Regions from separate parts of the Pragia fontium genome, predicted to be linked through region 2. Evidence: predicted binding sites of a transcription regulator. Region 2 holds the regulator's gene; the other holds the start of a gene.

The links. The regulator CRP, encoded in region 2, controls carbon source genes, mostly activating them, when cyclic AMP is high. The targets are predictions, from matches to a motif close to ATGTGANNNNNNTCACAT.
Region 1: the regulator CRP is predicted to act here: its motif matches at 1,581-1,598, upstream of pth (aminoacyl-tRNA hydrolase).

What each region holds. Positions count from the first base shown of each region.
Region 1 covers NZ_LR134531.1:2,209,005-2,213,224, forward strand. The annotation lists gene prs (ribose-phosphate diphosphokinase) at 118-1,065, shown strand; gene ychH (stress-induced protein YchH) at 1,211-1,483, opposite strand; gene pth (aminoacyl-tRNA hydrolase) at 1,850-2,440, shown strand; gene EL341_RS09585 (GlsB/YeaQ/YmgE family stress response membrane protein) at 2,516-2,764, opposite strand; gene EL341_RS09590 (hypothetical protein) at 3,082-3,291, shown strand; gene EL341_RS09595 (hypothetical protein) at 3,302-3,532, opposite strand.
Region 2 covers NZ_LR134531.1:281,378-285,597, reverse strand. The annotation lists gene EL341_RS01110 (hydrolase) at 1-160, shown strand, start outside; gene EL341_RS01105 (YheU family protein) at 157-408, shown strand; gene EL341_RS01100 (phosphoribulokinase) at 500-1,369, shown strand; gene crp (cAMP-activated global transcriptional regulator CRP) at 1,670-2,302, shown strand; gene EL341_RS01090 (YccS/YhfK family putative transporter) at 2,374-4,220, shown strand, end outside.

The DNA.
Region 1 (4,220 bases), 1.9 Mb from region 2:
ATTTGGAGTCGGCCCTGCTTACAACATTTTGTGATCTCTATTTTCGTATATCATCAATGCGTCGGATATTTCGTCAATGGTGATATCTTATCTGGATGCAAGCCTGAGGTTCTTCTCGTGCCTGACATGAAGCTCTTTGCTGGTAACGCTACGCCGGAACTAGCACAACGTGTAGCCAATCGTCTTTATACATCGCTCGGTGACGCCGCCGTAGGCCGTTTTAGTGACGGTGAAGTGAGCGTTCAAATTAATGAAAACGTACGTGGTGGCGATATTTTTATTATCCAATCCACCTGCGCACCAACCAATGACAATTTAATGGAATTAGTCGTTATGGTTGATGCACTGCGTCGTGCCTCTGCTGGTCGTATTACCGCGGTAATTCCTTACTTTGGTTATGCCCGTCAAGACCGTCGCGTACGTTCTGCCCGTGTACCTATTACGGCAAAAGTTGTCGCAGATTTTCTTTCTAGCGTTGGCGTTGACCGCGTATTAACCGTTGATCTGCACGCAGAGCAAATTCAAGGTTTCTTTGATGTACCGGTTGATAACGTTTTTGGTAGTCCAATTTTATTAGAAGATATGCTACAGCAGAATCTGGAAAGCCCAATCGTTGTCTCCCCAGATATCGGTGGTGTTGTACGGGCTCGTGCGATTGCGAAGCTGCTTAACGATACAGATATGGCTATCATTGATAAACGTCGCCCTCGCGCTAACGTTTCTCAGGTTATGCATATTATCGGTGACGTTAACGGTCGTGACTGCGTATTAGTCGATGACATGATCGATACCGGCGGTACCTTGTGTAAAGCAGCTGAAGCACTGAAAGAACGTGGTGCTAAACGCGTATTTGCTTACGCAACACACCCTATCTTCTCTGGTAATGCGGTTGATAACATAAAGAATTCAGTGATTGATGAAGTAGTGGTTTGTGACACTATTCCACTATCGGCTGAAATTAAAGCGATTAACAAAGTTCGTACGTTAACGCTTTCTGGCATGTTGGCTGAAGCTATTCGTCGCATCAGCAATGAAGAGTCAATTTCTGCGATGTTTGAGCACTAATAGAAATTGCCTGAACAAAACCCCGTTATTCATTATGATGAATAGCGGGGTTTTACGTAGTACCGAAAGTCATGCCATAAGATTAAGCGAATAACAATATGCCACTGATACTGACTGGACTATAGTGAGAATTCTTCGCTAATTTCTATAAGTGTTTATGACGATATTTATCATCGTTACAGTGTTTAATCCACCAATAGCGATCGGCAATTCGATCTCTGCCCCCAACACGGGCACCCACCAACCATACTAAAGCACCGATAAAAATACCCATAATAGGAATATGCGCCAAATCGCCAGGTAAAAGAGCTACTCCCCCCATATTACCTACGATGGTCAGGCCGACACCACCAATCATTGAAATCAGACCTAGTCCCATTAAGATGTTACCGAGTAAAACTGCGTTTCTGCGTTTCATAAAGCCCTCCACCAAATATCAAATGCTTGCTGAAGTGACAATCACCATGATTTAACCACGTTTTCATTATGAGTATAGACAGACATCCACAGATAGTGTGTGGTTATGATCACATGCTGCTAAACTTTTCTTACATTTTCCTTACATTTCATTAATTATCCTCTTTAACGATTCATGCTTTCGGCAAAATACTGTGATTTAACAAATCAGCCGTGCACTTTGCCATAACTGATAGCTTTACTTTGTAATTCAAGCCATCGAGGGTAAAATGGCGGGCTTGTTATTTCGACCTTTCTTTGTTTAGGGCAACTACCTGATAAAGAAACTATCGAAACACACCCAATAGCAGTAGGAATGGAATTAATCGTGAGCAGCATTAAATTAATCGTCGGCTTAGCCAATCCGGGGGCAGAATACGCCTTAACCCGTCATAACGCCGGTGCCTGGTATGTTGACCTGCTGGCTGAGCGTTATAACCAATCTCTAAAAGAAGAAGCTAAATTTTTTGGCTATACCGCCCGTCTGAATATAGGTGGACAGGACGTCAGACTCTTGGTCCCTACTACGTTTATGAACCTGAGCGGCAAATCAGTACTGGCTATGGCAAACTTTTTCCGTATTGCTCCAGAAGAAATTTTAGTCGCTCATGACGAACTCGACCTTCCTCCCGGGATTGCCAAACTCAAATTAGGTGGTGGTAATGGTGGACACAACGGCTTAAAAGATATTGCTAATAAATTAGCCAACAACCCGAATTTTTACCGTTTAAGAATTGGTATTGGTCATCCTGGCGATAAAAATAAAGTGACTGGATTTGTATTAGGAAAGCCACCTGCCAGTGAACAAAAAATGATCGATGACGCTATCGATGAGGCCGTTCGCTGCACTGATATCCTAATTAAAGAAGATGTGACTAAGGCAATGAATCGATTACATGCCTTCAAAGCCAGCGTCTGACTTTTTCTACCCGATGGTCAAAAAAATCAGCCGCAGACTTAATAATCTACGGCTGAATATGAGAGCTATCAGCGATCAGCTTTTTATTTTGCGATAAATAAACAAAACTAACATTGCCCCTAACACCGCAATCACCAGACTACCAATGTTAAAGCCATCAACGGAACCAAAACCGAAGAACGAACTGATATATCCCCCGACTAATGCCCCAATAATACCGAGAATGATGGTCATAAAGAAACCACCCCCGTCTTGGCCAGGCATTAACCACTTAGCAATAACACCGACCAGCAATCCTAAGATAATCCAGGCAATAAACCCCATAACTCCCCCTAAAATGACTATTTAATACCGGATAAAGAACCCAACCCGTTATTGTTAACCATACATATCAAGAGTAGATGGTAGCGGTTAATATTTCTATTTTTCAGAGGATATAATAGATGCTGCCTATAACTAAAATTAACCACAAAAATTAACCAACTGATATTTAATCACTTAACATCAAGCAAATTGACTGGATTAGATGTTCGCTAAGTGCTCGATAACCAAAAGATCTTTGCCTGTTTGCAAAATTCGATTTAATTTTTGTTAACGTTGTGCCGCTCTAACCGTAAGCAGTGACACGGTGGAGAACATATATGAATAAAATGAGATGGAATGGGTACACGATTAGTGTGTTCAATGGCAATATCCGTTTCGAAACGGATATTCCAGATGGATTTGTTATTTACGGTGATGAGTTAAAATACATGCTGGCAAAAGTCAATAACTACAGGTTTACCTTATTAAACGACCTTCCGTTTAAAGGCCTCAACGATGTCGCTGAAAAACTTAAAGAAATCACCTGATAGCGCTTTATTATTTACCGCAAAAAGCTCCCCAGGCCTCTTTAGATAACCCATGGGTGCGAATAAATTTTTTGGTTTTGCACAAAGCACGCCTGAGTGCTTTTTTGGCCTGCTCATGCTTAATTCGGCTAGCTGGATGCCGTATCCGCTTTGAAGCCCTTAAATCCGTTCCTAAAATGGTCACGCTATAGCAAATGTCGGTATTCGAACCGTCACTATCAATTTCATGATAAAACTTCATACATCACACCTTCCCTTCTTACGCCATGATAATGATAGTATAGCGAGTCTCTCTGACTGAATAAATGCCTCTAAAATAAAATTCGCCATCGCAATTAACTCTCTGATTATTAATATTTATTATGTATGTTACCCAAAGCGTTTTCATTTGAAATTCATAATAAATTAAAATCATATTTTAATTTTTTTAAACAATAATAATTTTATTAGCATTTGCTAATAAATATGACAATATCAAAACCATAAAAATAACTTGTCGTACAAAACATTTATTGCGGCAGAATATTTTTATTTATTTTCACCATAAATAAAATAATGCACAACATATTTTCGGACAAAAAATATACAATATCAATCAGTGTGTTATCTGAAAAAATCACATATTGATTTAATCGATACCTTAAAAGATTACCATTACAATACCATTTATTTTTTTGTGCTACTCCCTATTGCTAGTATTAAATTCATCCTGTATAAAATCGTCAAACTATAATTTTATTTAATAATTAAATATACAACAGATAAGTTATTGATATTTCCCTGCGTCAGCTGAAAAAATACAAACAATAGACAGTATATAACCCACTATAGAATGTCCATTGAGTATTTCCGCCTATTCAGGTAAGCTGTGGGTAGTATATCTATAATGGATGATAGATGAACATGCACTCAACTAAAGATCCAGTGCA
Region 2 (4,220 bases):
GATCCCCGATCTCAGCCAGCTGCCGGAAAATATTGAATACCAGCTAACGGAACATGGCGGACACGTTGGATTCGTCAGTGGAACCTGGAAAAAACCAAAAATGTGGTTGGAACAACGCATCCCTGAATGGCTGACCCCTTATCTGGAGAAAACAGCATGATCATCCCGTGGCAAGAACTGCCGCCAGAAACCTTAGAAAGTATTATCGAATCATTTGTTCTGCGTGAAGGGACCGACTATGGGGAGCAGGAGAAGACCTTACAACAAAAAGTGGATGATATTAAACGTCAGCTAAAAAGCGGAAAGTTAGTATTGATCTGGTCAGAACTGCATGAAACTATCAATATCATGTTAAAAGACCAGTTCAGCGATGGTGCTGAAGAACAGCCTTATCCGGATTTTAATTAGCCCGAAATTTTTGCTAATACCTTCCCGGCGCTGAACTATGCTCTACCCAATAACCATTAAAAAATAACAATGAAAATAAGGAATCAGGCCAATGTCAGCAAAGCATCCGATTATTGCGGTTACCGGCTCTAGCGGTGCCGGTACCACCACTACCAGTTTGGCTTTCCGGAAAATTTTCCAGCAGCTACAGCTCAATGCCGCCCGCATCGACGGCGATGCTTATCATCGATATACCCGCCCGGAAATGGATGCAGAAATCCGCAAAGCCAGAGAGCAAGGACGCCATATTAGCTATTTTGGCCCGGAAGCCAACGACTTTTCCCAATTGGAAAACAGCTTTATCGAATATGGTAAGACCGGTACTGGCCATACCCGAAAATATTTACATACCTACGATGAAGCGATGCCCTATAACCAATTACCGGGCAGCTTTACCCCTTGGCAGGCACTGCCAGAAGAAACCGACCTGCTATTTTATGAAGGACTGCATGGCGGTATTGTCACCGCTAAGCAAAATGTCGCACAGCACGTTGATCTGCTGGTTGGAGTTGTTCCTATCGTCAATTTGGAATGGATACAAAAACTGATTCGCGACACCGGTGAACGGGAACATTCCCGTGAGGCCGTTCTCGACTCCGTTGTACGTTCAATGGATGACTACATCAACTATATTACCCCTCAATTTTCCCGCACCCATATTAACTTTCAGCGAGTCCCCACCGTTGATACATCCGATCCCTTTTCGGCTAAGAGTATTCCAACCATGGATGAAAGCTTGGTGGTGATCCATTTTAGGGGATTAACCGGTATCGATTTCCCTTACTTGCTGGCGATGTTGCAGGGTTCATTTATCTCCCAAACCAATACGCTGGTGATCCCCGGCGGCAAGTTTGGGCTGGCCATGGAATTGATTATTACTCCGTTAATCCAGCAATTATTAGAAGGCCGGATATTAGAGTAAAAATATCGTGGGTAAAATGAGCAAACAACCAGTGATTACGCAGCTTAACCCTCATTTTAATAAGACAACACGAGACTCTTCGCTCAACCTGTGTTAAAACCATAAGTGTCAGGTACTATTAGGTAAAACAGGTTGTGTTCAGCCAGATGTAGGACAAATAGACAAACACCTCTATATTATTTTCTACATCGGCTATAATAGCGCTCACTAAGCAAATTATATGCTCCGGGGCGGGTAAGGTTTCCGGCAAGCTTCTCGCTTTGCTGTTTTTGGCAGTGACTACAAAGAGGATAACAACAAATGGTTCTCGGCAAACCGCAAACAGACCCTACTCTCGAATGGTTCTTATCTCATTGTCATATTCATAAATATCCATCTAAGAGCACACTGATTCATCAAGGTGAAAAAGCAGAAACGCTTTATTACATTGTGAAAGGGTCCGTAGCCGTTCTGATTAAGGATGAAGAAGGTAAGGAGATGATTCTCTCTTATCTGAATCAAGGGGACTTTATTGGTGAGCTTGGCCTTTTTGAAGAAGGTCAAGAGCGTACGGCTTGGGTTAGGGCGAAAACAGCATGTGAAGTTGCTGAAATTTCCTATAAGAAGTTTCGTCAACTGATTCAAGTTAACCCAGATATTTTAATGCGTTTGTCAGCCCAAATGGCCAGTCGTTTACAGGTAACGTCAGAGAAAGTGGGCAGTTTGGCTTTCCTTGATGTAACGGGTCGTATTGCACAAACGCTGTTGAATTTAGCCAAACAGCCTGATGCGATGACCCATCCGGATGGGATGCAAATTAAAATCACCCGTCAGGAAATTGGACAAATTGTTGGTTGTTCCCGTGAAACGGTAGGCCGTATCTTAAAAATGTTAGAAGATCAAAACCTGATCTCTGCACACGGTAAAACCATTGTTGTTTACGGGACTCGTTAAGTAACACACAAATCGACGGGTATGCTTGGACTTCATGGACAGCATGCCCGTTTTTCTTTCCCGGAAAACCTATGTGGCGACGAGTAATCTATCATCCAGAAATTAATTACGCTCTGCGCCAAACGCTGGTTCTCTGTCTACCTATTGCCCTCTTCTGGCTATTAAACGATTTACGCACCGGTTTTCTACTCTCTCTGGTACCGGCCTGCTGTAATATCGGCGGCTTAGATACCCCCCATAAACGCTTCTTTAAACGACTGGCCATTGGCGGAGCACTGTTTGTTCTCAGCAGCCTTTTACTGCAACAATTTCTTATCTGGTCGATACCGCTAGGCGTTTGCATGTTGATACTGGCTCTGCTGTTTGGCGTGACCGCAGAAATCAGCCCGTTACATGGGCGCTTAATGCCTGCTGCGCTGGTGGCAGGGATATTTACCCTCAGCATGGTTGATGTCCTACCAATCTGGTATGCCCCCATGTTGTTTATGATCGGCACCATCTGGTACGGCCTTTTCACCTATGTCTGGTTCAGGCTCTGGCAAGAGCAGCCAATGCGCGAGTCACTCAGTTTACTGTATCGCCAATTAGCTGATTATTTTGAAGAAAAATATAGCCTCCTCACTCAACACACCGACCCAGAAACCGCTCTGCCACCATTATTACAACGCCAACAGCAGGCCATGGACAGTATCTCGCTGGTCTATCAGCAAATATATATGATTACCGACCTGAAGCACCCACGCCATCAACGTTTGATGAGAGCTTTTCAGGTCGCTCTGGATTTACAGGAGCATATTACGGTCAGCCTGCACCAACCAGATGAGGTGCAAAAACTGGTTGAACAAAGCCATGCTGAAGCAGTTATTCGCCATAATGCTAAAATTATCAGTCATCGCTTACGGATTTTAGCCGATGATATTCTTTACCATCGTCGCCCCAGTCCCTTCAATATGGATCATGAGTTATCCGCACTGGAAAAAATTGCCAACCAACATCCTGATAATCCGGTTGGCGCCTTCTGTTATTATCACTTTAGTCGCATTGCCTATCTGCTGAGCAGCCAGCTACCGCTATATAACCGCAGTTTAATGCCTGCCCAAAACCGTTTACCTTTCTGGCGAGCATTAAAGAATTACTGCTCAATCAAATCGATTGCTTTACGAAACGCTGCACGCCTCGGGCTAACGTTAGCAGCAGGAACCGCTATCGGTAGCGTACTTAGCTTACCCAAACCTTATTGGATCCTTCTGACAATCATGTTAGTCAGCCAGAATGGTTATAACGCAACCCGCATCAGAATTCAGCACCGTGCCTTGGGAACCATGTTCGGCATTATCGTGGGCGCAGTCATTCTTCATTTGCATTACCCGCAAAATTACATGTTATTGCTGATGCTGTTGCTTACTCTGGTGTCCTATCTGATTGTGCGCAAAAATTACGGCATTGCGGTTATTGGCTTTACCATTACCGCGGTTTATACCCTGCAAATTATTGCTAATAGCGGTATGGAATTCCTGCTGCCGCGCCTGATTGATACCGTTATTGGTTGCGTTTTGGTATTTGCCAGTACCATCTGGTTATGGCCACAGTGGCAAAGCGGTCTGCTACGTAAAAATGCCCATGATGCCCTGGAAACTTATCAACAGCACCTTCGCCAGATGTTTAGCATGACCGATAATGCGCCTGAACTTTCCTATACTCGAATGAAGGTTAATCAGGCACACAATACGCTTTTCACTACCTTGAATCAGGCGATGCAGGAACCCGGTTTTAATTCCCGCTACTTAACGGATATGCGTCTGTGGATTACTCACAGCCAGTTTCTGGTTGAACATCTGAATGGCATGACGGTTATCGCCCGAGACCAATATGTCCTGATACCGGAACTATCCAAAACCTATCTAAACACCTGCGAAAT